DNA from 4 places in the Pseudarthrobacter sp. AB1 genome. Region 2 is predicted to be linked to each of the others. Evidence: riboswitches for the same ligand, from Rfam matches in the RefSeq annotation. Region 2 holds a riboswitch; each other region holds the start of a gene.
What was found. Region 2 has a riboswitch for cyclic di-AMP ahead of DAD99_RS05405 (hypothetical protein). Riboswitches for the same ligand answer to the same signal wherever they lie in the genome.

Region 1 (7,616 bases), on a different contig from region 2:
GCGAGAGCCGCAGCGGCGGCCCCGGCGACCGACAGGCTCAGAAAACGGCGGCGGCCGAGGTGATGATCGGTGAGGGTATTCATAGGAGTTCTCCTGATCGGGCTTCAATGGGGGACCCATGGAGGTGCGGGGTTTTAGATCGGGGTGAGGAAGGTTCCGGAGAGGTTCTGGAGCTGGTAGATCCACTTCACCCAGACACCGGAAACCATGAGGACCCCCAGGATGATGAGCATGGAGGCGCCGGCGATGTTGACGACCCGGATGTGGCGGCGGACCAGGGCAAGGGTGTTGCTGACCCAGCCGAAACCCATGGCCGTCAGGGCGAAGGGGATGCCCAGGCCCAGGCAGTAGGCGAAGGCCAGCAGCGCGCCGCGTCCGGCACTGCCGGTGGTAACGCTCAGGGACAGGACAGCGCTCAGCGTCGGGCCCATGCAGGGTGTCCAGCCGAGCCCGAAGACGATCCCGAGCAGGGGTGCGCCGGCGAGTCCTGTCCTGCGGCCGAGGGTGAGTTTGCGGGTCTGCTGTAGCCAGGGGACCAGGCCCAGGAGCGCCAGTCCCATCAGGATCACCACGACACCGAGGCCGCGCATCAGGGCATCCTGGAAGCGCAGCAGCCAGGAGCCGATGGCGCCGAACGCGGCCCCGTAGAGGGTGAATACGGCGGCGAAACCCAGGACAAAGAGCCCGACGCCGGTGAGGACCCGGCGGCGGTTGTGCGGTTGCGTCGGGTCCGTCAGTCCGGACACGAAGCCCAGGTAGCCTGGCACCAGGGGCAGGATGCAGGGCGAGAGGAAAGACACCAGCCCTGCCGTCATGGCCAGCGGGATGGCGATATGCAACGCTCCGGAGCTCACCATGGACGCAAAGTACCCGCCGATATCCATCGGTTCAGTCCGCGTCAGAGGACCGGAACGTGGCCCCGCCGTCCGTGGAAACCACCAGACCGGTAGAGGTAGCGGCCCAGATCCAGGGGTTCCCGTCCGACCCTTCGGTCGCTGCGACGGCCTGGACCGCGCCGCTGATCTTGCCTTTCGGGGTCCAGGTGGCCCCGCCGTCAGGGGAGTAGTGGACGGCGCCGCCGGGTTCGACTCCGACGGCTTCCGTGGCGCTGGCAAACGCGGCGAACTGGATCGCCGGGGCTGCCTTGTCCAGGACCCAGGTGGCGCCGCCGTCGGTGGAACGCTGCAGGCCCGGTTGGGTGGTGGCGAGAACGGTATCGCTGTAAGGGTTCCCGGCCAGTACTGCCGGGGCAAAGCTGGAGGCGGCGGTCTTCCAGGTTTTTCCGTCCGGGCTGGTGCGGAGCGTCCCGTCAAAGGCCACGATCCCGGACTTGGTGGTGGCGAGGGCGTGAAAGTCCGATTCGCCCTGCCGGGAGAGCTGCTCCCAGGTTTTGCCGCCGTCGCTGGTCCTGATGAGTCCGAGCGGGTTGGGCAGCGTCGAGCCTGTCCCGGGGTGGCCGGAAGCGTAGAAGACGTCTTGCTCCATGGCGGCGGTGAAGCCCATCAGATCGTTCGTGGGTCCGACTCTGACGGCGGGCTTTTTGGACACGTCGAACAGGCCCTCGTGCGTCGCCAGGAGTACCTGGCCGGTTTCACCGTTGACGCTCAGGCCATGGATGTGAGCACTGGGCAGACCTGTGGCGGAGCCGGCTGATGACGGGGTGTCGGCCGTCGGGTCAATGGACGGGGCGCAGGCAGCCAGGGACAGCGCCAGGGACAGTGAGGCGGCTGAGACGGCGATGATACGGGAACGTTTAAGAGAGCGCGCAGGCACGATTAATCTCCAGGTGACGGAACGAAAAAGAGGTGTGAAGGGGAGGCGCAGGGTCTGCCAGCTAGAGGGCGGCCAGCAGGTCCTTCATTTCCTGCATTTCAGCTTCCTGGGAGGTGACGATGTCTTTGCTGAGCTGGACTGCCTCGGCGTTCTTACCGTCCGTAGTTTCAGTTTTGGCCATCATGATGGCGCCTTCGTGGTGGGCGATCATCTGGGTCAGGAACAGCTTGGCCGCCTCGGTTCCCTGAGCGGCTTCAAGCTTGGCCATGTCTTCATCGCCCATCATGCCGGACATGCTGTGCCCGGCGGGCATGTCCGTGGGCATCTCAGTGGGCTGGTTCCAGCTGGTCAGCCAGCCGGTCATCTTCTCGATTTCCGGTGCCTGGGCCGCTTTGATCTTCGTGGCCAGATCCGTCACGGGGACCGGGATTGCTTCCTTGGCGAGGATCATGTCGGACATCTCCACGGCCTGGGTATGGTGCGGGATCATCATCTGGGCGAATATGGCGTCGGCGTCGTTGAAGTCCGCGACAGCGGGCGCGGAGCTGGAGGACATCCCGGAGCTGCCGTGGTTCATTCCGGGCATGCTCCCTCCGTCCGAACCCGCGGAACAACCGGCCAGGGCGATCGCCGCGGCGATGGTGACAGCGGAAATGGTCAGTGTTTTCTTCATCAACATCAGGTCCTTCAAAATATCGACCGGCGTCAGGCGCCGCTGTGGATAGCGTGGCTGCAGGGCTCGCCGAATCTCAGGCGGGCGTATGCAGGGGGGGGTACGCAAGCGTGGCGTGGAGGGTGCGCCGGGCAGGACACGGCGCAGCGCAGCTTTACGTCCGGCTGATGCAGAGGTCGCCGGGGGAAGGACTCTCCGGCGGGAAGGAATAACTGATAGTTGCCTTGGCGAGGGCATTCGTGTCAGGGGTCTGGAGCGGTGCGGTGCCGGGCAGCGGCGCCGACAGGGAGGTGTTCGCCGGGGACAGGACGCAGACCGCGTCCATCGCCGACATACTCTGGCAGCCGGCGGCATTGGTGGCATCGGCGCACGAGGAAGCTGATCCGGCAAGCATCCCGGGCCCGGCCGCGGAGGCCGTCTGGGAAGACTGTGCAGGGGCGCGGCCGGGATGGCTGACCGGGTTCTGTATCTGCTGAACGGCCGTATCCATGCCTGGGGTGGCCGTCGGCATGGAGTGGGCTCCGGTCATGATGTGCATACCGAGGATCCCGGCCACAATGGCCAGGAATCCCGTCAGCAGAACGGCACGGGTCAGGAACGCCGTGACGCGGACGGATCCGGTTGCTGCCATGGTGTTCCTCCTTCCGTAGCCATTCATGGGTTTAAGGGTACGGCAGGGATCCTACCCTGCCGGGCTTACAGTTCAACGAACCTGGGAAGCATTCAGTTTCACCCTGCGCAACAACTGGGCGTCCAGGGCCGTGATGATTGTGATCTTCCATTGTTGCCCTCTCCTGGCTGGAAAGTCTGCCCTGACGGCGGCAGCGGCGCTGTCCGTCAGGGCGGGCGTTGGACTACCTGCTGGTGAGGCTGTACCCGGCGGCCGTGACAGCGTCCCGGATCTCCGCTTTGGTAGGGGTGCCGGAGACGCTGAGCCGGGTTGCCCCTCCGGCCACCAGCTCGACGGTGACGGCCTCCACTCCGGCGAGGGCGGACACTGCCTTTTCAACGCTGTGGACGCAATGCCCGCAGGTCATTCCTTCGACGGAGTAGTCGCTGCCTTGAAGTGCCGGCGACGCCAGGTCCGGGAAGCGGTGGAGCAGCAGCAGCTGCATCCGGACGGTTCAGCGGCCACGATGGGCAGCCCGGTCCGGGTTTCGAGTGCACACATGTCAGTTTGGTCCTGTGCAAGAGAAATCATGGGGACGCGCTGGGGTTGAACGGCTGTAACGGCCGGAAAGCGCACCGGCCTGGACAAACCACTTCACTGACAACACCTGAATGATACCCCCATGGGGTATTCTTGGCAAGGTGGATGCCGGCGTCCCCTCGCGGAGATCGAACAGCCGGCGTGAGCGGCCGGGCCCCCGGCGCACCCCTGTTTAGACCGGCAGGCCGGGGTCGGGTTGCATCACCGGGCCGGGGTCCTCTGCCCTCGGGTGGCCCCGTTATTCAAATGTGACATTGGGTCAGCTCTCCTGTACGGTCGAATTCGTGCCGGTTTTCTCCGAAGGCGGCACTCCCGAGCTGATTGCCTAACTCTGCCGCGGCCCGGGATCCGATCGCATATTTCGTCCGGCAGAGACGGGGAACCCAATTTGTGGCCTGCTTCGGGCAGGCCTTGGGGTGAAGCCGCTGTACTGCATTTGGTGCAGGACCGCGGCCGGGTGACTCCCATCCGAATCCGACAGCTCACCCCGCAGGCATTGGGAGAGGCCACTTCATGTCCATTCGCAGAACTCACGGCCGCCACCGCGCGGTCATCGTCCAGGCAAGCCCGCTCGCGGCCCTGTCCAGGACATTCGCCGACAACGCCGGAGGTGTAGGCCGCCAGGCGGCCGTTATCGCAGCTGCTTCCGGCCTGGTTCTGACCAGTGGCATCGCCGCGCAGGCCGCAGAAGCCCCCGCGCAGCGCGATGCCGAACCGGCTTCAAACCTTGAGGTGACCAGTCAGGCTCCGGCGCCGTTGAGCGCCGATGCGACCGTCAGGATCTCCTACGAGCGACCCGCTGTCAGCACCACACCAGCCCCCGTCGTGGAGGCACCCAAGCCCGCAGCCCCCGCACCCAAGCCTGCAGCCGCGCCGGCAGTTTCCGCCGCGCCGGCGAAAGCTACCATCACCGTAGCCCCCGCTGCTGCGCCGGTTGCTGCTCCGGCCGCCGGAGGGGTGAACGCGACCATGGTTTCGGCCGCCTACGCCCAGATCGGCATGATCCAGGACTGCACCCGACTGGTGGAGAACGCCCTTAATGCTGCCGGGATCCCCGTCGGGGATCTTGGACCGATGCAGTTCATGAACTACGGCACCGTCGTCACGGACCCCCAGCCCGGGGACATGGTCATGCAGCCCGGACACGTGGGTATCTACGTCGGCAACGGCCAGGTCCTCAGCTCGGGCCTGAACGGCAAGAACGAAACCGCAGTCCACCCCCTGACGTGGATGACAGCCAAAGGCTCAGTCACCTTCGTCCGCGCCGGGTAACCAACAACGAGAAGGCCGGTGATTCGCTGCCTTGGGGGCAGCGCATCACCGGCCTTCTCCATGCCCTTCGCAGGATCGCTCCTCTTGCGGCCGGGCATCCTGATGCCTGGTCAGCGGACCGGTGTGCGCGCCGCTACGATCGGGGTCCCCGTCCTCTTCTGTCCGGTGAAGCGGCGCAGCCGCAGGGAGTTGCTGACCACCAGCACAGAGCTGGCTGCCATGGCGGCTCCTGCGATCATCGGATTTAGCAGACCGAGGGCCGCGACCGGGATGCCGACGGCGTTGTAGAAAAACGCCCAGAACAGGTTGGTCTTGATCGTGGCCAGCGTCCGCCGGGAGAGCTCGATGGCGTCCGCGACCTGGCCCAGGTCGCTGCCCATCACTGTCAGGTCCGCGGCGGCAATCGCCACGTCGGTGCCGCTGCCCATCGCGATGCCCAGATCAGCCTGCGCCAAGGCGGCAGCATCATTCACGCCATCACCGGCCATCGCCATTATGGCTCCGCCGGCCTGCAGCCGCCGGACGGCCTCCACCTTGCCCTCGGGCAGGACTCCGGCCATCACATCTTCCGCCGGGATACCCACCTGGGCGGCCACGGCGGCGGCGACCGATGCGTTATCCCCGGTCAGCAGGACGGGCCGCAACCCCAGAGCTTTCAGCCGTCCGATCGCGGCCGCAGATCCTTCTTTGACCGTGTCGGTGAGGCTGATGATTCCCTCGGGTTCACCATCAATGCCGACCCAGATGACGGTCGCGCCGGCTTCCTCCTGTGACCGCAGCGCCGTGTAGTTGTCCGCGGCGGGAGTGATGCCGTTATCCTCCAGCCAGCCGGCCCGGCCGGCAACCACCCGTCGGCCGTCCACGGTCCCGCGCACACCCCCACCCGGTGCGCTGTCGAAAGCTGTGACGGGCAGCAGCGGTGCGTTGGCCTTGGCTGCGCGGGCGATGGCGTGGGCGATCGGGTGTTCGCTGGCGGCTTCGACGGCTCCTGCCAGGGCAAGGATCTCCTCCCCGGTCGTCGAGGTGAAGGACTGCACGGCGGAAACGGAAAGCTGTCCGCTGGTGACCGTTCCGGTCTTATCCAGCACGATGGTGTCCACGGTCCGGGTGTCTTCGAGGACCTGCGGGCCCTTGATGAGGATGCCCAGCTGTGCGCCGCGTCCCGTCCCGGTCAGCAGTGCCGTGGGCGTGGCCAGGCCCAGGGCGCAGGGGCAGGCGATCACCAGGACCGCGACCGCGGCGGTGAAGGAGGACTGCGGGTCAGCGGTGGCAAAGAACCATGACGCGAAGGTGACGGCCGCGATGCCGAGGACGACGGGGACAAAGACTGAGCTGATCCGGTCAGCAAGCCGGGCAATGGGGGCCTTGCCGCTCTGGGCCTGGCTGACCAGCCTTCCCATCTGCGCGAGCGTGGTTTCGCTGCCCACCCGCGTGGCCTTTACCAGCAACCGTCCGTTCGTGTTGATCGTCGCACCGATCACCGTGTCATCGACCCCGACCTCCACCGGCAAGGATTCGCCGGTGATCAGGGAGGTGTCCACGGCGCTTTGACCCTCGATGACGTATCCGTCGGTAGGGATCTTTTCGCCCGGGCGGACTATGAAGACATCGCCGGGCTGTAACTGGTCGGCGGCGATCCGGGTTTCGATCCCGTTGCGGAGCACTATTGCTTCCTTCGCCCCCAGGTTCAGTAGTGCCCGCAGCGCGTTGCCCGCGCGCTGTTTCGCGCTGGCTTCCAGGTAGCGGCCCAGCAGCAGGAACGTCGTGACGACGGCGGCGACTTCGAAGTACAGGGCATGGGCGCTCATGTCCATGCCAGCGTGTTCGGTCAGGGCGGGGTCCACGAACAGTTGCCAGGCCGAAAACAGGAAGGCGGCACTCACGCCGATGGACACCAGGGTGTCCATGGTGGATGCCAGATGCCGGGCGTTGACCGCTGCGGCACGGTGGAATGGCCACGCGGCCCAGCTGACCACGGGCAGGCTCAGCGCCAAGGCCACCCAGCCCCAGTGCGGGAACTGGGCGGCCGGGACCATGGAAATGATCACCACCGGCAGGGTTAAAACGGCAGCGAGCAACAGCCGCGGACGCAGGGCGGCGGCTGCGGCAGAGGCGGGCCGATCGTCATCGTCCAGGCCATCCACGGCCGGGTCATCCTCAGGCCGGAGGCCGCCTCCTTCGCCCGTTCCGGGAGCTGCCTTGAGTCGTGCCGAGTAGCCGGTGGCTGTGACCGTATCGATGATCTGCTGGTCCGTGATGGAGTCCGGAACGGTGACCTGCGCGGATTCCAGGGGAAGGTTCACGCTGGCCTCGACCCCGTCGAGTTTGCCAAGTTTGCGTTCGACCCGGGCGACACACGAGGCGCAGGTCATGCCTTCGATGTCGAGTTCGATGATGCGGGTCCCGGTAAAGGTTTCGGCGGCCATCCTTAGGTCCCGCTGCTGACCAGGACGTAGCCGGCTTCCGTGATGGCTTCGTTGATCTGTTCAGGCTCCAGATCGGACGCCGAGGTGATCGTGGCAACCGAAAGTCCGTCCTTGTTCAGCTCGACGGCCACTTCCTTAACGCCGTTGAGCTTCTGAAGCTCTTCGGTGACTGAGGCAACGCAGTGGCTGCAGTCCATGCCCGAGATGTTGACCGTTGTATTGATGCTCATGGCGATTCCCCTTCGTTGCTAGCGCAGCAGAC
Region 2 (7,616 bases):
TGTTGGCGAGGCGGCCCAGCTTGGAGCGGAGCCGGCGGATGTGGACGTCGATGGTGCGCTCGTTGGGGACTTCCTCGGCGTTGCGCCACAGGCCCTCGAGCAGCTCATCGCGGCCAACCGTGCGGGTGCCGTTTTCCACCAGGTAGTTCAGGAGTTCGAATTCCTTGAAGGTCAGGTTCAGGGACTCGCCATCAAGGTGGACTTCTCGGCGGGCAAGGTCGATCAGGACACCGGACGGACGCGGGTCCTGGGGCTGCTGAAGCCGGGCAGTCTCGGTGCGCTTCTGTGCATTCACGGTGGGGTCACCAAAGGTGGACCGGACGACGTCGAGCGCGGAACCGGGGGTGCCGGCCGGGGCCACGGCAACGGCCGCATAGCTTTCGGCGCCGGTCACGAGTGTCTGTGCGTAAGTGCGGATTTCCTGGGCAAGCTTGGCAATGGAGGTTCCCGCAGCCGCTGCGGTTTCCTCATCGATGCCCATGTAGAGGACAAATCCACGGGCAACGGTGTCGTTGGCGACGGGCCGCACGGCGTTTGGACCAGCGATAACCGGGGTGGGCGCGGTCAGCGGCGCGGCTTCGGCAGGCTGGACAGCGCGGAGTTGGCCGTAGGAATTGGGATTGTAGCCTTGCGGTGCGTAGCCGGGGGCAGGAAAGCTCGCGCCGGGGGCTGCCGGGACGAATGCCGGCCGGGCGCCGAAGCCTTGGCGGAGGCCGGAGGCCTGGCCTGCCTTGCCTGCGTTACGGACGGAGATGTGGACGTATCCGGATGCAACTGACATGAATGCTTACCTCAATGTGAATGGCCGTCATCGCGGCTCGAATGCTGAATTTCCCCGCAATGAGATCTGGGGAGGGCGCCCTACGCTGGGCTGGGGGGCGCTGGGCTTGGGGGCGAATGCCTAGGAACTTCGTGGGGTTAGAAGGTCAGGCGTGCATTCGACAACAGCGCATGTCGGCAGCAGCGGATGTGCTGGGCCAATATTCTGCGGCTGCAGGTGCTGTTGAGTTCTTGTTCACAATTCAAAGTGTGCAACGTAACAATGCGAACTTGCAAGTAACAATGGGTGCGTTGTTCCGCATAGTGAGACAAAATACGGATTTGTGTCATGGGTCACCATTCTGATAAGACGACAAAATGGCGATTGATGTCCGTCAAGGGTGCGTAAATAGCCTCCCGTTGCGAATAATCTTCGTCCAGCCCCTGCGTTAAGCCGTTAAAATTCACCGCAGCATGGCTTGCCGACATTGCTGGCTGCCTATTGCCGCCTGTCCAGCGGAAACGGCTCCGTCCCGCGCATTATCTGCACCCGTCCCTGATCACTCAGCTCGCTAGGCTGGGATTCACAGCGTGCGCACAGGAACCCCATAGCGCGGGCTAACCGAATGATCGGAGAGTTGTCCCATGGCCACTTCGCACTCCATGACCAACAACCTCCCGCAGCTGACCCACCCGGACGGCTCCCCCATCCGTGCCCTGGTGGTTGACGACGAACCCAGCCTCTCCGAACTGATGAGCATGGGGCTGCGCATGGCCGGCTGGTCTGTTGCCGTTGCCGCCGATGGCCCCGGGGCCGTGAAGCTCGCCAAGGAGTTCCGCCCGGACGTCCTGGTGCTGGACGTGATGCTGCCGGGCTTCGACGGCGTTGAGCTGCTGGGCAGGATCCGCGCCTTCGCCCCGGAGGTGCCTGCCCTTTTCCTGACCGCCAAGGACGCCGTCCAGGACAGGATCCTGGGCCTCGCGGCCGGCGGGGACGACTACGTGACCAAGCCGTTCAGCATGGAGGAGGTCCTGCTGCGGCTGCACCGCCTGGTCCAACGGTCCGGCGTTGCCGCGATGGACACAGCCGAACTTGTGGTGGGCGATCTTGTCCTCAACATCGACACCCGCGAGGTGACCCGTGCAGGCGATGACCTCCAGCTCACGGCCACCCAGTTCGAACTGCTCCGGTACCTCATGGAGAACCCCAAACGCGTCATCAGCAAGGCCCAGATCCTTGACCGCGTCTGGAACTACGACTTCGGCGGCCAGGCCAACATCGTGGAACTCTACATCTCATATCTGCGAAAGAAAGTGGATGCCGTACATCCGCCCATGATCCACACTGTGCGCGGCGCCGGATACGTCATCAAGCCGGCGGACTAGGCCGTGTCCTCACCGCGAGCAACCCCAACACCGGCCCGGAGTTGGCTGAAACCTGACACGTGGCATCTGCGCACGCGACTGATCCTCTTGGCCATGGCGCTGCTGGTTGCCATCTGCGGCGCCGTGGGCCTGTTCAGTTACGCTTCCATGGACTCCTTTCTGACCGGCCAGCTGGATGAACAACTGAGCCAGGCCGCCAAACTTTCGAACGGTCCTGGCCGTCCGGGCCTGGGCGGATTCAACGGCCGGACAGACCCGCTCGACGCCCGCGGGCAGAGCGTGGGAACGCTGAATGCGCGGATTCTGGACAGCCAGATCCCCAGCGGCGGCTTCCTGAACTCGGACACAACACGCCTGGCGCTCGACGCGGAAGACAAGCAAACCCTGCTGGCGCTGACCCGGAACGGCTTTCCTGTGGACCGTTCGCTGTCCCACGGGGATTACCGGATTGTGGCCGTGGAAACCGGCTACGGCGACGTCCTGGTCACGGGACTTCCGCTCGCTGCCAAGGAGAGCACGCTGGCGTCGCTGGTCTGGACTTTTGTGTTCGTTTCCCTTGGTGGCCTGGCGCTGATCGGGCTGGCAGGAACCGTGCTCATCCGGCGCACCATGAAGCCGTTGGAGCAGCTTTCCGAGGTGGCAACCCGGGTGGCCCGGCTCCCGCTGGACGCGGGCGAGGTGGCACTCGCGGTGCGCGTCCCGGCGTCGAACTCCAACCCCGGAACCGAAGTGGGCAGCGTAGGGCACGCCCTCAACCTGATGCTGGACAACGTGGCCAGTGCCCTCGAGGCGCGGCAGCGGAGCGAGACCAAAGTGCGGCAGTTCGTTGCAGACGCGTCCCACGAACTGCGCACGCCGCTTACCGCCATCCGCGGATACACGGAGCTGATGCGGATGACCGAGGACTTCACACCGGACGGCCGGAAGTCCCTGGCCCGTGTCCAGAACCAGTCCGAGCGCATGACCACCCTGGTGGAGGACCTGCTCCTGCTGGCCCGGCTCGATGAGGGACAGCCCCTTAAGCTCAGCGAAGTTGATCTCACCCAACTCGTGATCGAAACCGTCAGTGACGAGAAAGTCATAGCTCCGGACCACCGCTGGCGCCTTGAACTGCCTGACGAACCGCTCGCCGTCACCGGTGATGCTTCCCAACTGCGTCAGGTGCTGGTCAACCTGCTCTCCAATGCGCGCAAGCACACGCCACCCGGAACCACAGTGGTCACCGCTGTCACGAAGTCTGACGATGGCGCCGCAGTGGTGACGGTAACGGACGACGGCGGCGGCATCCCTGCGGAGTTCGTGGACCACGTTTTCTCCCGGTTTGCCCGCGCAGACGCGGCCCGCAAGGGCACGGCACCGGCCTCGGGCGCCGGGGCGTCGGAGGGCACCAGCGGCCTGGGCCTGTCCATTGTCCAGTCCATCATGGAGGCCCACGGCGGGAGCGTGGCAGTGACATCGCGGGCCGGGCGGACAGAGTTCGCCCTACACTTTCCTGCCGGTGCCGCGGCACGCGCAGCCGAATCCCGAATGCCGCAAGGCGACACGCCATCGTCGTGACTCCTGTTACCAAAATGAGACTTAAGCGTCCAGCTCCTGTACCGTAGAAAAGGTGCGGATCCCGATTGGGCCGCATATCCGGATGACGCCAAGCTCTGCCGCTTCCCGGATTCCGTTTTCAGAGGCAGAGGCGGGGGACCCACCGTCCCGGGCACCAAGAGCCCTTTGGGGTTAAGCCAACACGTGATTGTGCCGTGTGGCCGGATGCCCTCATCCGAACCCGACAGCTAACTCCGCAGGTGTGAGAGGCGATCCATCATGTCTGAATTCAAGGTAGAAACACGCCCGCAGGGCGACCCAAAGTCCGGCAGCCACCGCAAGCAGACCCGCGTCGGTGCAGCTATGTCCCCACTGTCCAAGGAAGCCCGGATTCCCTCCGTGGGCCAGCGCGTCGCCGTGTTTGCGACGGCGTGCGCCATCCTGGTCGGCGTCAGCGCCGCAGCACACGCTTCCGAATCCGCGTCGCTTGCAGCCAGCGCGGACCAGTCCGCCGAAGAAGCCAGCGCCCAGTCGACGCTGAGCTTCGAAGCAGCCCAGATCCAGACCCCGGCCGAGCCGGAAGCTGCACCGGCCGAGATCAACGTAGCGCCACAGGCTGCCGAACCCGCACCCGCCCCAGCCCCGGAGGCCGCCCCGGCACCGGCTCCCGAGCCTGTCCCGGCACCTGTTGTGGCCGTCAACGACCCCGCAGGAGCCCAAGCCTACGCCGCCGGACAACTGGCGACCTACGGCTGGTCCGCTGACCAGATGCAGTGCCTGCAGACGCTGTGGACCAAGGAATCCGACTGGACCACCACGGCCACCAACGCCAGCAGCGGCGCGTACGGCATCGTCCAGTCGTTGCCTGCTGAGAAGATGGCGAGCGCCGGCGGGGACTACCTCACCAACTACCGCACGCAGATCAACTGGGGCCTGAACTACATCCAGGAGCGCTACCAGTCACCGTGCGGCGCCCTGAACTTCCACCTGTCGCACAACTGGTACTAGGCCGACTCGAGTCCCCCGGGCCGGCGTTAAAGGCTGGCGTCAAAGCCGGAAAGAAATGATCTGCCGGCCCGCAGCGTCCGGTTCCACGGAGACTGTCACTGCACGGTAGTCCGGGATGTGGAGCACTCCTGCCGGCAATTCGCCCGTGTTGGGGCCCACGGCCACAGTCCGGATCCCCGCAGCAACACCGGCCGCGATTCCGGCGGGTGCATCCTCGAACACAAGGGCATCCGCCGGCTGCACGCCCAGCAGCCCGGCTGCCTTCAGATACCCTTCCGGGTGCGGCTTGCCCCGTGTGACCAGTTCCGCCGTCACGGCCGTGGCTGGCATGGCGAGTCCCGCGGCGTCCATGCGGATGTCTGCAAGGGTCCTGTCCGCTGAGGTCACCAGTGCCACGGCCTCGGCCGGGAGGCTGCCAAGCAGCTCGGCAGCCCCCGGCAACGCGACGATACCGGAAGTCCGCACCCTTTCCATGGCGCCGAGTTCGGCAGTGAGCGCCACAACGTCAGCTCCGGCGGGCGCGAACCGGCGCACGGTATCCGCAGCCTGGATGCCGTGCGAAGTGCGCAGGATTTCGGCGATGTCCAGACCGTACCGGGCTGCGAATTCTCCCCATACCTCTTCTACCACTGCCGTGGAGTCCACCAGTGTGCCGTCCATATCGAAAAGGACGGCACGACAGGTCAGTGTTCGTGTGGCGGCAGGTGTTCGCGTGGCGGCAGGTGCGGGGATGTTCATGCTGCCTATTTTGCCTCACACGCCACAGGCTTAGGCGTCACGGCCCGGGATGTACTGCACCGCCCACTTGTTGCCGTCGGGATCCGCAAAGTAGACGAAGTGCCCCCAGTCCTGCACGTCAATGTCGCTGACCTCCACCCCCTTGCCCTTGAGGAGGTCGTGGGCGGCCCTGGATGTCACTGACTACCATCTGCAGGCTTGGCGCCGTGCCTGGAGGGGCGTCATTGAGGCCCTCGCCGAGACAGATGGAGCAGGCGGAACCCGGCGGGGTCAGCTGGACGAAGCGGATGCCTTCCATGGGCCGCAGGTTAACTGCGGCGGCGGGAATGCGGAAGACCTAAATTCTGGAGCAGCCCATCACTAGCCGGCAATGCCGTACAGGCGGTCGCCGGCGTCGCCGAGCCCCGGAACAATGTAGGACTTCTCGTCGAGCCGTTCGTCGATGGACGCCAGCACGATGGTGACGTTCGCCTCGGCGAGTTCCTCTTCGAGCTTGGCCAGGCCTTCCGGCGCGGCCAGGAGGCAGATGCACGTGACGTCTGACGCGCCGCGCTTGAACAGGAACTTGATGGCTTCGCGCAGGGTTCCGCCGGTGGCAAGCATGGGATCCAGCACAAAAATCTGCCGGTCCGTCAGGTCTTCCGGGAGCCGCTCCGCGTAGGTGATGATGTCCAGAGTTTCCTCGTCGCGGGCCATGCCCAGGAAACCCACCTCAGCGGTGGGGACCAGTTTGGTCATGCCCTCGAGCATGCCGAGCCCGGCACGCAGGATGGGAACCACCAGCGGCGTGGGCTTGGTGAAAGCGGTGCCCACGGTGGTGCTGACCGGCGTCTCAATTGTGACCGGCTGGGTGCGGACCTCGCGGGTGGCTTCGTAGGCCAGGAGGGTCACCAGCTCTTCCGTCAGCTGCCGGAAGACCGGCGACGGAGTGTTCTTGTCCCGCAGGACGGTGAGCTTATGGGCGACCAGCGGGTGGTCCACAACGAGAGTGCGCATGCGTCAAAACTATCACCCACGCGGGCAGCCTCCGGCCGGGAATCAGCTCGACGGATCATCCCGCAGGACGGGGTGTTCGAACGTCGGTGCCGGGCCCGCGTGCTCGCGTTTCCGCAGCACGTGGAACAGCCGGTGCGCCAGGATCACGATGCCCACCCAGGCAAGGCCCAGGAACCAGCCGGCCATCACATCCGTCAGCCAGTGGTGGCCCAGAAACACCCTGCTCAGGCCCATGGCGATGATGAAAATCACCCCGGCGCTGATGGCCGAGATGCGCGCCCACAGCATTTCGAACTGGAGGCACATGACGTACAGCACGACACCGATCACCACCGTCGTGTTGAGGGTGTGTCCGCTGGGAAAGGACGGCGAAGTCTCGTACGGCGGGACCGCTTCGGAGTGGTCCGGGCGGGTACGGCCAACCAGGCGCTTGCCCACCGTGGTAGCCACTGTGGAGACAGCCGCGGCCCCGCCCACCAGGATGATCGGCCGCCAGGTCCGGCTCAGGAACGTCAGCCAGCCGGTCAGTAAGCTGGCCAGGATGGGCATGCCGATGCCCCCGCCGATGTTGGTAAAAGCGGTTACCCCGGCATCCAGTGCCGGGTTCCGCAGGCTCTGCGACAGCTCCAGCGCGGGCAGGTCCAACGAGGCCAGTCCTGCGTCATCCACTACGTTGTCGTAGACCTCAGCACCCAGCAGTGCCAAGATAACCACCAGCAGACCACCCACCAGCATGGTGAGCCACAAGGCGGCATACGGCTTGAACCATTGGCCTACACGGCCGCTGAATGTATCGCCGTCCACGAGTTCCTCCTGGCGTCGGTGGGTGTCAAGGATGGATATCTCTCGAAACTATCATTGAGCCATGGCCGCTGTAGGAAAGAACCACCTCGAATGGATGGGTCTTGCCCTCGACGAAGCCCGGCGCGCCCTGGCCACCGATGACGTGCCCATCGGCGCAGTGGTGATAGGGCCCGACGGCGCCGTGCTCGGTTCCGGACGGAACCAGCGGGAAGAGTTGGGAGACCCCACCGCCCACGCCGAGGTGGTGGCCATCCGCCAGGCTGCGGACAGGTTGCGTGCCTTGTCCAAGTTCGACGGCGGCACCGGGGATGGCTGGCGGCTGGCGGACTGCACACTGGTGGTGACCCTGGAACCGTGCGCCATGTGCGCCGGCGCGGTGGTGCTGGCCA
Region 3 (7,616 bases), on a different contig from region 2:
CATCCTGCTATACGTGTCTTGGCAGGTCCTCTTCGCGGCCCAGCGGGACCACCGGCTGGCGGTGACCGGTGTCTACGCAAGGCTGCGCCACCCCCAATACTTGGGGTTCCTGACCATCATGGCCGGGTTCCTGCTGCAATGGCCCACGCTGCTGACCCTTCTCATGTTCCCGGTCCTGGTCATCGTGTACCTGCGCCTGGACCGGAAGGAAGAACGGATGGTCGAGGCTGAGTTCGGTGACGAGTATGCCGCCTACCGGCGCCAGGTCCTCGGGTTCGTCCCTCGCTTCGGACGGCGGACCGCCGGCAGTCGAGGGCGGACACCGCAGGAGGGGCTGTAATGCCCGGGCGGCCGGATACAACCCGGGAAGTGGTGCCATGCTGTTCTTGGCCATAAAGAACCTGCTCCAGGAAAAGACCCGGCTCCTGATCAGCGTCGGCGGGGTGGCTTTCAGCGTGCTGCTGATCATGAGCATCCAGGGCCTGTACCAGGGCTGGAGCAACAAGATCGGCGAATACATCCGGACCGTGCCGGCCGATTACTGGATTACCCAGACCGGCGCGACGGACATGTTCCATACCCCATCGGTGCTGCCCCTGATCGTCAGGGAAAAGCTCACCGCCATTGAGGGGGTTGCCTCGGCCAAACCGTTCAGCGGGCGCCGTGTGGCGTTCGCGCACAACGGCAAGGACATCAACCTCTACGTTATTGCCGACGACACGGAGAACAACGTCGGAGCGCCCGCCCGGGTGGTCGAGGGCAAGGCCGTCCCGGACAAGGGCGAAATCATCATTGACGGGGTGGTCGGACGCAGCGAGAACATCCGGATCGGGGACACCATCCCGGTCGCCGGCAGGGAACTGAAAGTCGCCGGCTATTCCGAGGGCGGCTACATCCTCAGCTTCTCCTTCGCGTTCGCCACCAAAGACGACGCCGAAAGCATCCTCCAACTGCCCGGAGCGACCAACTTCTTCCTCGTCACACTGAAAGCGAACGCGGACGCTGCCGGCGTCGCGTCCCGGATCGAAGCCGACCCGGCGGTCGATGCCATCACCAAGGACAGGTTCGTGGAAAACAATACGAACATCGTCCGTGACACGTTCCTGCCGATCATCCTGGTCCTGCTGCTGATCGGAATCGCGGTGGGCATGACCGTGATCGGCCTGACCATCTTCACCTCGACCATCGAAAAAGCCCGCGAGTACGGGGTTCTGAAGGCCATCGGGGTGAGCAACCGCCAGCTCTACACCGTCGTGGTGGAGCAGGCGGTCGCCGCGGCCGTGCTCGGGTACCTCGTCGGTGCGGTTCTGGCCCTGGTCGTCAGCTCCGCCGCGGGAATCTATGTCCCGGAGTTCATCACGGAAATTAGGTGGCTCGATGCCGCCTGGATTTTCGGCGTCACCCTGGTCATGGCGGTGGTGTCCTCGCTGCTGCCGGTCCGCCGGCTGGCCCGCATTGACCCGGCGGAAGTGTTCCGGGCATGAACGTCGTCTCGGTCGAAGACGTGTCCAAGACCTTCGGGGCCGGCCACACGGCGGTGACCGCCGTGGACCACGTCTCCCTCAGCGTTGATGCCGGGGACATTGTGCTCGTGATGGGGCCCTCCGGGTCGGGAAAGACAACCCTGTTGTCCATGATCGGGACCCTCATGTCGACGTGCCCCTGATCATCCTCATGTTCGTCCGTTTCGCACGCAGCGACCGGAACGAAGCGAGCTCCTTCGACAGCCTCACCGACGCCCAGCTGGAGGCGCCGAACCACGAACACCTGCACGGACCACGCACAACCGGGGGGCAGCAGTGATGCGCAAAGCCCGCTCCCCTACTCCCGCTCCCCATCGCTTTATTGGCACTTAGGGACACGGAGATGGAACACGCCACGCTCAGGCCGATCACGGTGTCCCATTCAGCAGACGCCCTGACGAGCCTGAGAACTGACATTCGAGAACACCGGCGACCGCCGCAACCGCTGCCCTGCGGGTCCCACGTTTCCGCGACCCCATTCAACTTCGCATCGGCCTTTATCAAAGGACAAATCATGCATGAGTTCCGCCCCTCGACGGCCCCACCCGCTGCCCCAGGACCCGTGCAAAGGGCCGGGTTACCCCGCCGCCGTCTTCTCTCCCTGGGAATACTTGGTCTTGGCCTGCCCTTGCTCGCGGGCTGCGGCTCCACGGATACCCTCGCCCGGCAGGCCAGCGCCGGTGACAACAAAAACTACATCGCCGGGGACGGCTCCGTCACCGAATATGCTGCAGCCGAACGGAAACCCCCGGTGGTGCTGACGGGGCAACTGTACGACGGGACAGCCGTGAACTCCCGCGACTGGGCCGGAAAAGTGATCGTCCTGAACTTCTGGTACGCCGCGTGTGCGCCGTGCAGGCTCGAAGCTCCACGGCTGGAGGCGCTATCGAGGGAGTTCAAAACACAAGGCGTCTCTTTCTTCGGCGTGAACATCCGTGATGAGGAACCTACCGCCGCCGCATTCGAACGGACCTTCGGCGTCACCTACCCCAGCATGCACGACAAAGACGGGGGCATCCTGCTGGCCATGTCCCAGTACGTTCCACCCCAGGCTGTCCCTTCCACACTCGTTCTGGACAGAGAAGGCAGAGTCGCGGCGCGGATCCTGGGCCTGGCCGACCAGAGCATCCTCAAATCCCTCATTACAGGAGCCGTGGCACCGGGTTAGCGGTCAGCGACCGGAAACCAAGTGGACCCAGGCGGCAGGGCCTTCCGGACATGCGTCGGAAGTCCAGAGCGTCTCCGTGGCTGGTCTAGCAAAGGTCCTTCAGGAGAGGAATAGGAAGATGAGCCCTATAGGAGGAGACAGGTACCGGGTGTGGACCGGGGCACACCCGGAGCAACCGTTTGACTAAAAAATCCACGCGACGGCTCCCAGGGACAATAGGGCGGCGGACATCGCCACTCAATGTCCCCCGGCCGGGGCTATGTCCGCCATAGCCTTCACGGCCAGGTGATCAGCGGGAACCACCGAGGACCTGGACGACTTAGCCTGCCGCGGGAGCCGCGGCCTCAGTCCCGTCCGGGGCTTTCGCCGCCCCGTCCGGTTCCGTTGGTCGCCTCGGGTCTGTTGATCCCATGCTGGCTGGGGGCGTTGTCGTCCGTCCCTGCCGAAACGGGTTCGCTTCCTTGCTCAAACTGCGCCCGGTATCGCACGCGCCGGATTCGCCTGGTCATGGAAACCATGAGCAGGACAACTGCGATGACCATGAACGCCGTCATCGCGAAACCCAGGAATCCGGGAGTTACCTGATCCGCATCCAGCCCTGGCCTCAGCCCTTCGTTCCCGGGACCCGGGGCCGGCGTCGTGGCCAGGGCGTACAGGCCTGCGGCTGCCATCGGGATTTGCACTGTATAGTCCTTTGTCCGGCTCGATATGTGGGCGCCCGCAGACGGCCTTCCTGCGTTATCCGCCCGGGTCTGGAACCCTGACTGGCAGTGAGCGCAGGTCCATCAGGAAAGTCAAAAACAGGGTGCAGGACGCACCCGCAACTGTACCGCTTCATCGCGCGGCTGCCGCCTTCACGCGCAAGCAGTCAGCGCAGCCATCTAAAAGGCTGCGGGCCGGGCCTCTTAGATGAAGGCAGCCGGGTCGACGGTCTGGCCGTTGACCATGACCTCGAAGTGAAGGTGGCAGCCGGTGGAGGCACCGGTTGTGCCTACCCCTGCAATCTGCTGGCCCTGAACCACGGCCTGTCCGAGGGAGACACCGATGCTGGCCAGGTGGTTGTAAGTGGTCTTCAGCCCGTTGCCGTGATCAACGACGATCCGGTTGCCGCCACCGTACGGGCTCCAGCCGGCCTCGGTGACAGTGCCGGAACCGGCGGCGAAGACCGCCGTCGAGCACGCCCCGGTCAGATCGATCCCGGTGTGCATTTCCCCCACGGCCCCGGTGATCGGGCTGATCCTGAAGCCGAAAGGGGAACTGACGTTAATCGACGCGAGCGGGGAACGCAACCCCGTGGATGGGGATGCCGGCACGGGCTCGGGGGCAGCCTCGGGTGCCTTAACCGCCCCCGCGGACTGCGCCGGGGCAACGGGCGCAGGCGCCGGCTGGGAGGTCACCTCCGGGCGGTCAAAGGTAAGAACAGTGTCAGCTGCTGCCGTAACCGCTGCTTCCGGAGCCGCGGCTGCCACGGCCGCCGGCCTGTCCTGGGCCGCAGCGCGGCTGCCGGAGTCAGCCTGCGCCGCGGACAGAGCAGTGAGGGCAATCATTCCTGTGACGGCTGCTGTTAGGCCGAACTGCTGGCCGCGTAGCCGGAACGTTGGTTCCTGGAAAAACGGACGGCGGCGTGGTGAGGCAGCGGCCGGAAGGGCACGGCGACGGCCGTGTTTTGGCTGGGCAGGCAAGATAGCGGTCCTCTCGGCGCCGGCGAAGTTAGCTGTCGGATTCGGACGAGTGGACTGTCCGGCTGCCCTGCAGGACGCGATCAGGACGCGCAGTCACAGGGTCGGCTTCACCCCAAGGTGCATCATTACGCACCAAAGTTGGGTCCTCCGCCCCCGCCTGAGAAAGATCAGGTTCACGGACCGCCGGCGGGGTTTGGCGAAGCGGTCACATCCATACCCGTTGGGGGTATGTGCTTATCCAACTTTAGCGAAGCGTCGGCTTAAGTTACAAATCCGTTATCAAAAGCGCTCTGGGCTTAAGGGGACAGGCATGGTGACTGGCGGGGCACCGGAAGGTTACGCTGGGCGGGACTTGCCTTCAGGAGAGACCAGATGGCCCTTCAACGTTCGACGCTTCCACTGCTGGTCCGCAGGCTTGCGGCGCCGCGGGCTGTCCTTTCCTGCCTCGTGGTCGTCCTCCTTTCGGCCGGGCCAGTTACCTTCTGCGATGGACAGGAACACGTGGTGGGCGTGTCAGACCCCAGGCCTGGCGCCGCCGCACAGCGCCAGCCCGAGACTGCGATCCCCGGGGGACAGGAGAACCCTCGGGGACGTTCGAACAGAGTGAGCCCAGTCGGAGCCCAATCCGCCTCCGACGTGCTCCGCGGGGGCCCGCGCAGAGGATGCCACGAGACCGGAGACACCCGGGCAGTCAGTCCACGGTCGTGGCCTGTTGCTGTGACCGACGCGGCGCAGCCAAGGTCAGGAACGCTCATACCGGATTCCGCTGGCCCGCGCGCCCGGCCCCCGGCATCCCACATCGCCAACAGGCCCCAAGCACCGCTGAGCTGGCAGGCGCTAACCCTAACTCAACTGTCTGTCAGTCGGACATAAAGCGCACGTTCTCCCCGTCCGGCCGCGCGAACGCCAGGCCATATGGCCGGCAAGTGGCACCCTTCGACCTGGCTGGCGTAGACACCGCGTGCGGGCCGCCCTTTGGGTCCTGCCTTCAGCCGATCAGAAGGAGGCCCGAGAAAGAACATCAGCCAAACAGCCGGCACATCAGAAAACATCAGCTGGTCTCCGCACCAGGTTCCTCCCGTTCAATATTGGAAAGAGAGAAAGAAATGACACACGGAAGCACCCACAAGATGCTCGATGCGTACCCGAAGGATCTCGGCGGCATCGATCAGCACATGCTCGCCGAATGCATTGCGGCGTGCTTTGACTGCTCACAGGCCTGTACCGCCTGCGCTGATGCCTGCCTCGGCGAAGACATGGTCGCCGAGTTGACCAAATGCATCCGCACCGATCTTGACTGTGCGGACATCTGCGCGGCCACTGCAAACGTCCTCTCCCGCCACACCGGCTATGACGCCAACGTCTCCCGCGCGGTGCTGCAGGCCTGCGCCACCATCTGCAAGGCCTGCGCCGAGGAATACGAACAACACGCAGGCATGCATGAACACTGCCGGCTCTGCGCCGAGGCCTGCCGCCGTTGCGAAAGGGCATGCAACGACCTTCTCGGCTCGCTCGGCTGACCCTGCCCCACGGCCCTACCCAACGGTGACCGGAGATCCAACGACATCCGGCACCCGAGGGAAGGCCTGCCCGGCGGCATCCCGGCCTTAAGGCAACCCCCAATGCGTCCCTGAGCTCTGCCGCCGGAGCATCCAAGGGGAGGAAAGTGCCAGTCGAATCGTTAATCCGTGTCGGGGGCGCGACCAGCGCCACGAATCGCTCGGCGACCGTGGCGCCATCTTCCGTCGAAAGGAATAAATGAAACCCAGGCAGCCCTCAGGCCCGCGTCAGGGGTCCATCCCTCCTGCCGGCGGCACCTTGGCCGGGATAGGTGCCGCGTCCGGGAGCCCGGTCGACGACCCGCAGCTGCGGCGAATGCTGGCCACCCACATGCATTGCGGTGAGCCTATGCGTCTGGTCCCGGCCGACAAAATGCCTGTACTTCTCTTCCCGGAGGCATCGGTCAGTCACCCCCCGGAGCCGTCCGGGGGCGTGCTGATGTACCGGTGCGCCTGTGGCTTCACCTTTGATCGAAGCCCAGACTGACGACCCGGGGTGGACAGCAGCAGTCGGTCCCGGGATGCCTGCAGGCGCAGGTCCCAGGGGACACCTGCCTACTCAGGGCACCGGGTGGAGCCCGGCCAAGGTGACTTTGACCAGCCGGTGAACGGCCTCCGGCGATGTCAGGCCGGCGGACGCTTCGAGGGCGTGAAGGCAGAACGCGGCGAGTTCATCCGCGGCTACGTCCCCCCGGAATACCCCGGCTTCCGCACCCTGGCGCAGGAGTTCTGTCAGAAATCCCGACAGGTGGCGCTCGGCGGGGCCCATATGTGCGCCTTGGTGCAGGGCGACGGCGTCGGCTGCTCCGTGCCCGGAGTGTGAGAGGAAGGCGTAGGCCTCCAGCACGGCTTCAAGCTGCTCGCGGGCGCCCCGCGTGCTGTCCCTAATCCGGGTCAGGACTTCCAGGTGCGCATGGACCTGACGCTCATGCCAGGCCGCTAGGATCGTCTCGACATCCGGGTAGTACTTATAGAGCGTTGCGCGGCCGATACCGGCCGTCTGGGCGATACCGGACATCGTCACCGCAGCCGCCGAATGGCCGGCGACCAGGGTTGCGGCAGCGTCCAAGATAGCGGTCAGGACTGCCCCGCGATGTGTCTCCACAGTCTCATCCCATAACTTCGGCATCCCCACATCTCTGTTCCGTCACTACTGGGTGCTGATCAAGCTCATGATTACCACCGTGGCCAGCGCCTTGCTGCTGGTTCATCTGCAGCCCGTTACCTCAATGGCGGAAATCGCAGCATCTTCATCCCTGGGTTCGGCGGACATGACCGGCATGCGGGTCCAGCTCGTGTTTGATGCCGGTGCTGCGCTGCTGGCGCTGGTTGTCACCACGGTGCTGTCAATCTATAAACCTCGTGGGCTCACGCGATACGGGCAGGGAAAAACTGAAAAACAGCAGGCAATGGCGCGACGGCAAACGGCGTAGCCAGACGCAAAGCTTCCGTCACAGGTCCTGCCACAGGTCAGATGCCACAGACGATGCCCGGCGCAGGACCGGACGGTGCCCGGTATGCAATTCCCGGTGGCCTATCCCGCAGCAATCAACTTGCTGTGAACACCGCCGCGGTGCGAGAAAAGCGAAGAAGTCCCGCAGATTGAAGGCATAAGACCTGACCGTCCCGGGAGACCCGCTGCCGTCATACGACGCGCGACCAAGGCTGTGGATGCGGCAACACT
Region 4 (7,616 bases), on a different contig from region 2:
CGTCGGCAATGGTCTCGGCGTACGCCATAAGGACCAAGGCAAGCGCCACCAGGCCGTACTCCTCGGGGGACAGGAGTCGCGCCAGAATGATGGTGGTGATCAGAACGATTACCCTGCCGGAGATGAATGCCAGCCCCTGCCACACTGCTCCGCGGACGCCTGCGCGGGTTAGATCACCGGGAGCGAGGCTCATGCCGGGGACCTTCCGTGCAGGATGCCGGCGGAATCGGACTTGATTGCCTTGCCGATCTCATCCGCATATTCCTGGGCCACCGTCCGCCACGTTCGGAGGGAGGCTTCGTCCGCTCCCGGGCGGTGCCATCCGCGCGTCGTCAACCGCCGCACGATGTGATCGGCGAACTCCTGCGGGTCAGGTTCAACGGTGAGCAAAGGGTGGGCAGCTTGCTCGCGGGCGGCCACGGGCGTCGCAACGACGGGAAGGCCAGCGGCCAGGGCTTCCCGGACAGAGTTCCGGATGCCTACCCCGTGCTCATCGGGAAAGACGGCGACGTCGGCGGAGTGGAAGACCTCCAGGACCGACGGCACGTTGGCCAGGACATCCACCCTCGGGCCAGCCAGTGCGCGGACGGAGGGTGCGGGTCGTCGCCCGGCGAGTACAAACCTGGCATCCGGAACCTGTTGCCACACCAGCGGGGCAATTTTGTTGATCAGAACGCCCACGCTGTCGACATTGGGGCCGTAGTTCAGACTGCCGACAAAACAGGCCACGGGACTGCCTGCTGTGGAGGCCCGACGCGTCGACCGTTCGGCGCCGTTGGGGATACTCCTGGCGGGCCGCGCGAGATGCTCGGACCATGAGACGGCATCCTGGGCTCCGACGGTGAGGAGCCGCGCACGCGGCGGCAGCCTCCGCTCGGACCGCACGGCAAGGAATTCCCTGAAGCGGTATGCGGGCCACAGCGCGTGGGCGACGGATGTCTCCATCGCGGCACGGATGGACCATGGATCCACCGTCTGCAGGACCAGGGGCCCGGTTACGGAGTGGGCGAGAAACAGGGCATGCGGACCGTGGATCAGGGTGGCTTCGTGGGCAGCTGAAAGTTTAGCCGCGGTGGTGTGCGCTTTGGCGGTTGAGCGTTGGTGCTTTCCGAAGCCAGTGAGGCCTCCGAGAGACAGGATGGCGGCCCAGCCGCGTCGACGGGTGGGCATCACGTGCACGGTGTTGCAGCGAGTGCGAATTTCGGCCGGCACATCCACCGGCCCCGCGAAGGTTAGGAGCGTCACAGCTATGTCCGCGGGCAGGTTCCGCAAGACCTCGAACGGGATCATGGAACTGCCGTCCCCCAGCATGGGGTCGCGGTTGGGCACGCTTTCTGTGATGTACAGAAGCTTCATTGCAAGAGTTTACGTTGCGGGTGCGGTGTTCTGCCTGAATGGCGGCAACAACTGCGGCTTTACACAAAATTAAAGAAAGCGAACGACGGCAGGATCCTCCCGCCGTCGTCCGCTCACATGATGGCGGTACTACTTCCAGGCGCGCACGTAATCAACCTGGACCTGTGACGCGGCACCATAGGCAGCCGGGGAGCTGCCTGAGGCGCCGACGTTGAGGATGATGTACTGCGGTGCACCGCCGTCGTCGGTGGCGTAGGACTTCACCTTCACGCCGTCGAAGTAGACGTCAGCCGAGTTGGCGGTCCGGTGCAGCCCGAAGGTGTGGAAGTCGTTGCCCCAGTTGCCGGGAACCGTGCCCTGGTTGTGGGCGCCCGACGTCGAGTGGTAATTGACGGTCATCTTTCCGCTCAAAACCTCTGCGATGTCGTTCTCACCATTGGTAGGCCATTTCTGACCATTGGTCCAGAATGCAGGCCAGTTGTAGAGGTTTGTGCCGTCGCCGGGGAACCGGATCCGGGCTTCGACGTAGCCGGTGGTGAACTCGTAGCCAGTGGTGGCCCCGCCGCGCGGATTGGTTGAAACCAACGAACCTGAGGTCGCCGATTCAAGGGAGAGGACGAGGTTTCCGCCGCCCACGGAAACGTTGCTGGGGCTGGTGGTGACCTTGTTCATGGTGCCGCAAGTCGGGGCGAACCAGCAGTTTGACCATTTGGCGGTGTCAAGGGCAGTGCCGTTGAATTCGTCGGCGAAAGCCATTGTCCAAGCGCCGGGAACGCCCACCGGCATGGCGCCGGTAGTTCCGGTTGAGGCCAGCGGCGCCACTGCGGGCGCAGGTGCCGGAGCAGCAGCAGCCGTTGTCGTCGCTACCGGGGCGGGTGCGGGAGCAACCGCAGGCTCTTCAGGCGCAGGCGCAGGCGCCGTGGTCGGATCGGGGGAGGGGTCCGTGGCCGGCAGCGGTGCCGGAACAGCGTTGGTGTCGCGCTTGACCTGTCCCGGAGCCTGGTCACGCTTGGACGTGTCCGCGACGCGGCTCAATTCGGCACTCTGCGGTGCCTGGTCGGAGACCTGGCCGAGGGATACGACTCCCAGCAGGGCGGCAAGAGCGGCCGCGGTCAGCGACATGTTGCGCTTGGACTTGGCACGGACCGCGGACTTCTTCAGCACAGACCGTCGCTGGGTGGGCGACGCGGCTTCGTCAGAATATGGGCGCGCGTGAGTGCGCGGCTGATCATTGGATGCAGACATAAGTGATTGCCTCTCAACGCCTGCGGAGTTAGCTGTCGGGTTCGGATGAGGCCATCCGGCCGCGTAAAGCGGCTCCACCCCTAGGGTCGGCTTAATGCCGTGCCCGGACACTCTGGGTCCCCCGCCTCTGCCTAAATATGTTGTGGATTCCGGGCAGCGGCAGAGCTTGGCGTCTGCCCGGTTTCGGGCCTGGAAGGTCGGCCCACCTGATCGACCGTACACGACAGGATTCGATTAATCACAATCAGGTAACGGAACTCTCAGTTGCGGTGCGTCCCCTTGCGCCCGGCGGCAGGTGCTGTGTTCTAGCGCTGTTCGATGGGGTGGGCCGGGACGCCGACCCACGTTTCGCCATCGGGCACGTTGCTCAGAACGGCGGCACCCATACCAACCGTGGCGTAGGCCCCCACCGAAGTCCGTTCACGGACGCTGCAGTTCAGCCCGAGGTAGGCCGCCCGACCAATCCGGACTCCCCCGCCCAGCGACACGCCGGCGGCGAACGTCGCGAAGTCAGCCACGTCGTCGTCGTGCGTAAAAGTCACGGAAGGCATTGCCACAACATGGGTTCCGATCGTGACGGAGGCCGTTAGGGACACGTTCTTCAGGAGAATGCTGCCGCGGCCGATCCGGCAGCCCTCCGGGCACTCCACGGTGGGATCGATCGCAGTGGCGTAGCGGGCATCGCGCAGGCCCAGGGCGGCCAACCGTTCCACTACGGCTTCCCGGGACTTTCCGGACGCCAGGCACACCAGCACCAGCGCATGGGTGAACTTGGGGGCATCGTCAATGGTTCCCAGCACCGGCGCGCCGTCCACGGTGACGCCGGCCATTTCCCTGTTGTCGTCGAGCAGCCCGACCACGTCGTACTGACCGCTGGCACGGACCATGGTCAGAACTTCCCGGGCCAGCCCGCTGGCGGCGACCAGAACCAGTTCGCTCACCGGGGCATCCCGGCAGCGACCCGGACGCTGTTCATGACCCGGTTCAGGCTCACGTTGTCCAGACTGTGGAAAATAGGGAGTACCAGCGTCCGGTCGGTCAGCCGTTCAGTGTTCTGGAGCCCTGCGTTGCCCGTTCCGCGCCAGCGATAGGCAGGCTGTCGGTGCGCCGCCATGGTGCCGCGGCGGGCTGATATCCCGCCCTCGGCCAGGCGGGCCAGGAGCCCTTCACGGTCCGTCGCGAAGTTGGGTAGGACTTCAAGCCAGAATGACTGGAAGTTGGTGGTCCCGTATGGTGGATCGGCCACAAACCGGAGTCCGGATAGGCCGGAGAGGCCTGCCTCATACCTCGCGGCGATTTCCCGGCGGCGAGCCACTATCCCGGCCAATCTCCCCAGCTGCACGATGCCGATGGCGGCCTGCAGATCCGTCATCTGGTAGTCGAAGCCGACTTCGACATACACCTCCGGCGCAGTCGGGCGGGCCCTGCCACGGTCCGCCGACGGCACGCTCAGGGAGTGGCCGCGCAGGCTCCTGGCCCGGGCCGCCCAGTCTGCCCGGTGGGTTGTCAGCATGCCACCCTCGCCCGTGGTCACCAGGTTGTCCCGGTGGAACGACCACACGGCAATGTCCGCCCCCGTGCCCACGGGCCTGCCCTTGTATTCTGAGCCAACAGCCGAGCCGGCGTCTTCGATCACGAGGATTTCGTGGCGATCGCACAACTCGCTGACGGGGTCCAAGTCAACCGGCATGCCACCCTGGTCCACCACGATCACGGCCCGCGTGTCAAGGGTCAGTGCGGCCCGGAGCGCAGGTGCGGTCACGGTGCCGGTGGCCGGATCCACGTCGCAGAACACGGGCCGTGCCCCGACATACGTCACCGCATTCGCGGCGGCGATGAAGGCCAGCGATGGAACAACCACGTCGTCCCCGGGGCCGATACCGGCCACCACCAGGGCCAGGTGCAGCGCGGTGGTGCTGCTGGAGGTCGCCACCGCGTGGCGCACCTCCTGGACGGCGCTGAACTGCGTCTCGAACGCCTGGACCTTCGGCCCCTGGGTCAGCATGCCGGAGGCGAGGACCTCCGCCACGGCGCGGGCTTCGTCCTCGCCGAGCCAGGGTTCCATGACGTTGATGCGGGCCAGGACGGTTTCAGCCGTCATCTGGCACCGGCCTTCGCGGCGGCCGTTCTCATGTCCGAGTCCTTCCCACATTCGTCCAGGGGGTGCGCAGTTCGTACTGCAAAATTAGTCTGCCGGGTGCCGTTCCGGTGCGGAAAGCCGGCTGCCGTGTGGGCATCGGCCCGGATCATTGCGGGAACTGCGGGTACCTGCAGGGCGTTTGTGCCCGGTTGGAGGGCTAAAGGATGGAAAAGATTAGTGGTTCCTTGGCCTGTGTGGCTTCCATGCCGGCAGCGAGGGCCGTCAGCTGCGCGCGTGATTCCACCCCGAGCTTCCGGTAGATCGCGGTGAGGCGCACTTCTACGGTCCGGACGGAGACATACAGGGTGGCCGCGATTTCCTTGTTTCTCATCCCGCGGGCCACCATTTGGGCCAATACGCGTTCGTGGTCTGCAAGCATCAGGATCGCGGGGCTGACGAGCGCACCTGCTGATGCCACTCGTTCGTCAAGCAGCAGCGAGTCGACGTGCTGGGCCCAGGCGCGGGCACCAGCTTCGTCGAACATCACTTTCGCTCGGAGCAGTAGGTCCCGGGCGCTCCGGAGGCGGCCTAAGGTGCCAAGCCGCTCGGCGTAGCACAGCACGGTCCGGGCGCGTTCCAGCAGTGATTCCTGCGGGTTCCTGCCAGCGAGTGCGTCACTGAAAAGCTGCAGTGACTGTTCACCGTCCGCCAGCATGGCCCGGCTCCGGGCAACAGCCGTCATGAGCCACGGGGAACGCAGGCCCACTGCCTGGCTCTCCAGATGCCACAGTGCTTGGGCGGCTTCCCTGTGCCGGCCAAGCCTGACCAGGACTTCCACCAAATCGGCCGCGCACCGGAGCAGTGTTGGGTTGCTGAAGGCCTGGCCTATTTCCGCTGCCCGGGACAGCTGCGCGAACGCCTCGGCGAGGTTGCCGCGCATGAGGGCAAAATGGCCCTGGCACGCGGCCAGCTGCGCTGTGACCGCGGGATGGCTTTCCGCGCCTGAGAAGTGCTGGGATTCTGTTGTGTAGGCGCGGGCAAGTTCCTCGTCTCCGATCGCGTTGGCCCGCCAGATCCGGAAGACGTGCCGCATTCCCCGGTGATATTTGGATTCCGGTTGCGCGAGCTCAAGATCCTCGATCAGTCTCACCGCTTTCCGGACGTTGCCGGCACGGATTTCGTTGTCCACCGCGAGAAAGTCTGCGGTTTCGCGACAGTTGACTGTGTTTGCCTCCAGGAAGTTCCGCACCCGGGCGAAGGCCTCCTGGGCGGCAATGTGGTGTTCGGAGTAGCTCAGCGCACGACCCTGCACCAGAAGGACGGCAACTGTTTCGTTCCCGCCGTCGGGCCTGCGGCTCTGCTCCGGCTTCCCACTGATCACGTCGATGAGGTGCATGGCGCTCTCGGCCATGGCTAGGCCATCAGGGGCGGCGTGGTCCTTGAACTCGCTGGCGCACCGCAGCAGGCTGGTGGCGTCCGCAGGCTCCCAACGGTCCGCGTAATACAGTGCGCCGACCACGAGCAGGCGGTTTGCGAAGGCCGGATCATGCTGGCCGAGCTCCTTCACCAGCCGGATCACCATGCTGGAGCGCACGGCTCCTCCCTGCATGAACTGGATTTCGAAAGCGAGGCCGGTAAGGCGAAGGATCAGGGCTGGGTTCTGTGTGACGCGTTGCGCCCAGTCCAGGTAGCGCTTGGCGTAAACGAATTCTCCTCGGTTCAGCAGCAGTTCGGCTACCGTGGTCAGTCTCGCGGCCGTCTCCGCTTCCCACGGGTTGATGGTCAGTGCCCGTTCGATGTATTCCATGGCAAACGGCACCTCGCCGCTCCGGATCAGGTCAACGGCAAAGCGGAGCAGCCCAAACGGGGTCTGCCGCTCCAGGGCAGTAAAGCTCAGGTGCCAGCGGTGCGCGTATGGATCTGCGGTTTCCGCCGCTTCCGCCATGGAACGGTGGCCGGCGGTCCGCATTGCAGGCATCATTGCCGCATAGACGTAGCCCCGAAGCAACTGGTCCGGGATCCGCAGATGCGGCCCGGACCTGCTCACCATGCCATTTGCCAGCAGTTCGTCGATTCCGCCCCACAGCGGGTTGTAGGCCCCCTCCAAGGTGGCGATGTCACTGCGGCAGGACAGGGAAAGCAGGTTGAGAACCTGCCTCGCGACCGGCGAAAGCCCCCCCACGATGGCAGCGAACTCGGCTTCGAAACTACCCTTGCCGGGCAGTGGTACGGGCAGTGCGTATTTTCCTTCAGCCGCGCGTTCCAGCAACAACCTGAAAAGCTCGACGGCGGCGAGCGGGTTTCCCTTGGTGGCCGCCGCGACTGTGTGGACCGCCGCCGTCGCGGTCTGTCGCGAGGGGATGGCCTCCAGCATCAGGACCGTGTCGTTGTAGCTCAACGGCCCCAGTTGGAGGGCCGGAAGGGATGCGAACGGGCTGTCCGGCGATTCTTCGCGCGCGCTGGTGAATAGGACAATGTCTGTGCCGGACAGGCGGCGGGCCAGGAATCCGATCACAGCCTGGCTGCTGGGGTCCAGTTGGTCTGCGTCGTCAATGATAATGATGGTGCGTGAGGATGAGCGCTGGTGAAGTCCGTTCAGCAGCATCGTGGACACGGTGGGAACGCTCATGGCGCCGGTTGAATCCCGCAGCAGTTCGTCCGCGAACCGGCTGAGGACGGGATCATCGATGCCGTTCAACAGTGCGGTGAGGCCGGACAGCGGCCAGTCCGATTCGGACGAGCAGGCTCGCAGAACAACAGTCCGGTAGTCCGACAGGCGCGGGATTTCGGACAGTAACGCAGACTTGCCCATGCCGTGCCGGCCCACAATCGTCAGGGCGGACTCGGTGGGCCTGCGGATCACCGAGAGGATCCGGTCCAACTCTTTGGTTCGCCCTATTAACGACATGCGGTCCCCATCTGTTCATCGAAGGAG

Region 1: linked by a shared signal. The riboswitch ahead of DAD99_RS18735 (NlpC/P60 family protein) and the one ahead of DAD99_RS05405 (hypothetical protein) in region 2 are both predicted to bind cyclic di-AMP.
Region 3: linked by a shared signal. The riboswitch ahead of DAD99_RS18630 (M23 family metallopeptidase) and the one ahead of DAD99_RS05405 (hypothetical protein) in region 2 are both predicted to bind cyclic di-AMP.
Region 4: linked by a shared signal. The riboswitch ahead of DAD99_RS09030 (family 16 glycosylhydrolase) and the one ahead of DAD99_RS05405 (hypothetical protein) in region 2 are both predicted to bind cyclic di-AMP.

What each region holds. Positions count from the first base shown of each region.
Region 1 is NZ_PZKO01000067.1:112,176-119,791, forward strand. Features, by position in the region: gene DAD99_RS18705 (multicopper oxidase family protein) at 1-83, opposite strand, end outside; gene DAD99_RS18710 (cytochrome c biogenesis CcdA family protein) at 135-884, opposite strand; gene DAD99_RS18715 (F510_1955 family glycosylhydrolase) at 889-1,773, opposite strand; gene DAD99_RS18720 (DUF305 domain-containing protein) at 1,835-2,446, opposite strand; gene DAD99_RS18725 (hypothetical protein) at 2,601-3,077, opposite strand; gene DAD99_RS18730 (heavy-metal-associated domain-containing protein) at 3,301-3,561, opposite strand; cyclic di-AMP (ydaO/yuaA leader) riboswitch at 3,969-4,166, shown strand; gene DAD99_RS18735 (NlpC/P60 family protein) at 4,170-4,928, shown strand; gene DAD99_RS18740 (cation-translocating P-type ATPase) at 5,039-7,354, opposite strand; gene DAD99_RS18745 (heavy-metal-associated domain-containing protein) at 7,357-7,584, opposite strand; gene DAD99_RS18750 (metal-sensitive transcriptional regulator) at 7,603-7,616, opposite strand, start outside.
Region 2 is NZ_PZKO01000018.1:42,825-50,440, forward strand. Features, by position in the region: gene DAD99_RS05390 (winged helix-turn-helix domain-containing protein) at 1-781, opposite strand, end outside; gene DAD99_RS05395 (response regulator transcription factor) at 1,405-2,145, shown strand; gene DAD99_RS05400 (HAMP domain-containing sensor histidine kinase) at 2,239-3,702, shown strand; cyclic di-AMP (ydaO/yuaA leader) riboswitch at 3,779-3,955, shown strand; gene DAD99_RS05405 (hypothetical protein) at 3,961-4,689, shown strand; gene DAD99_RS05410 (HAD-IA family hydrolase) at 4,729-5,427, opposite strand; partial or broken gene DAD99_RS05415 (VOC family protein) at 5,458-5,731, opposite strand; gene upp (uracil phosphoribosyltransferase) at 5,788-6,423, opposite strand; gene DAD99_RS05425 (phosphatase PAP2 family protein) at 6,466-7,158, opposite strand; gene tadA (tRNA adenosine(34) deaminase TadA) at 7,289-7,616, shown strand, end outside.
Region 3 is NZ_PZKO01000067.1:95,311-102,926, forward strand. Features, by position in the region: gene DAD99_RS18600 (isoprenylcysteine carboxylmethyltransferase family protein) at 1-340, shown strand, start outside; gene DAD99_RS18605 (FtsX-like permease family protein) at 378-1,484, shown strand; gene DAD99_RS18610 (ATP-binding cassette domain-containing protein) at 1,481-1,666, shown strand; gene DAD99_RS18615 (hypothetical protein) at 1,657-1,803, shown strand; gene DAD99_RS18620 (TlpA disulfide reductase family protein) at 2,038-2,691, shown strand; gene DAD99_RS18625 (hypothetical protein) at 3,036-3,374, opposite strand; gene DAD99_RS18630 (M23 family metallopeptidase) at 3,597-4,373, opposite strand; cyclic di-AMP (ydaO/yuaA leader) riboswitch at 4,379-4,581, opposite strand; gene DAD99_RS18635 (four-helix bundle copper-binding protein) at 5,480-5,893, shown strand; gene DAD99_RS18640 (TetR/AcrR family transcriptional regulator) at 6,492-7,037, opposite strand; gene DAD99_RS18645 (hypothetical protein) at 7,090-7,365, shown strand.
Region 4 is NZ_PZKO01000032.1:86,129-93,744, forward strand. Features, by position in the region: gene DAD99_RS09020 (lipopolysaccharide biosynthesis protein) at 1-193, opposite strand, end outside; gene DAD99_RS09025 (glycosyltransferase) at 190-1,356, opposite strand; gene DAD99_RS09030 (family 16 glycosylhydrolase) at 1,486-2,601, opposite strand; cyclic di-AMP (ydaO/yuaA leader) riboswitch at 2,605-2,783, opposite strand; gene DAD99_RS09035 (NeuD/PglB/VioB family sugar acetyltransferase) at 2,907-3,542, opposite strand; gene DAD99_RS09040 (DegT/DnrJ/EryC1/StrS aminotransferase family protein) at 3,539-4,702, opposite strand; gene DAD99_RS09045 (LuxR family transcriptional regulator) at 4,899-7,589, opposite strand.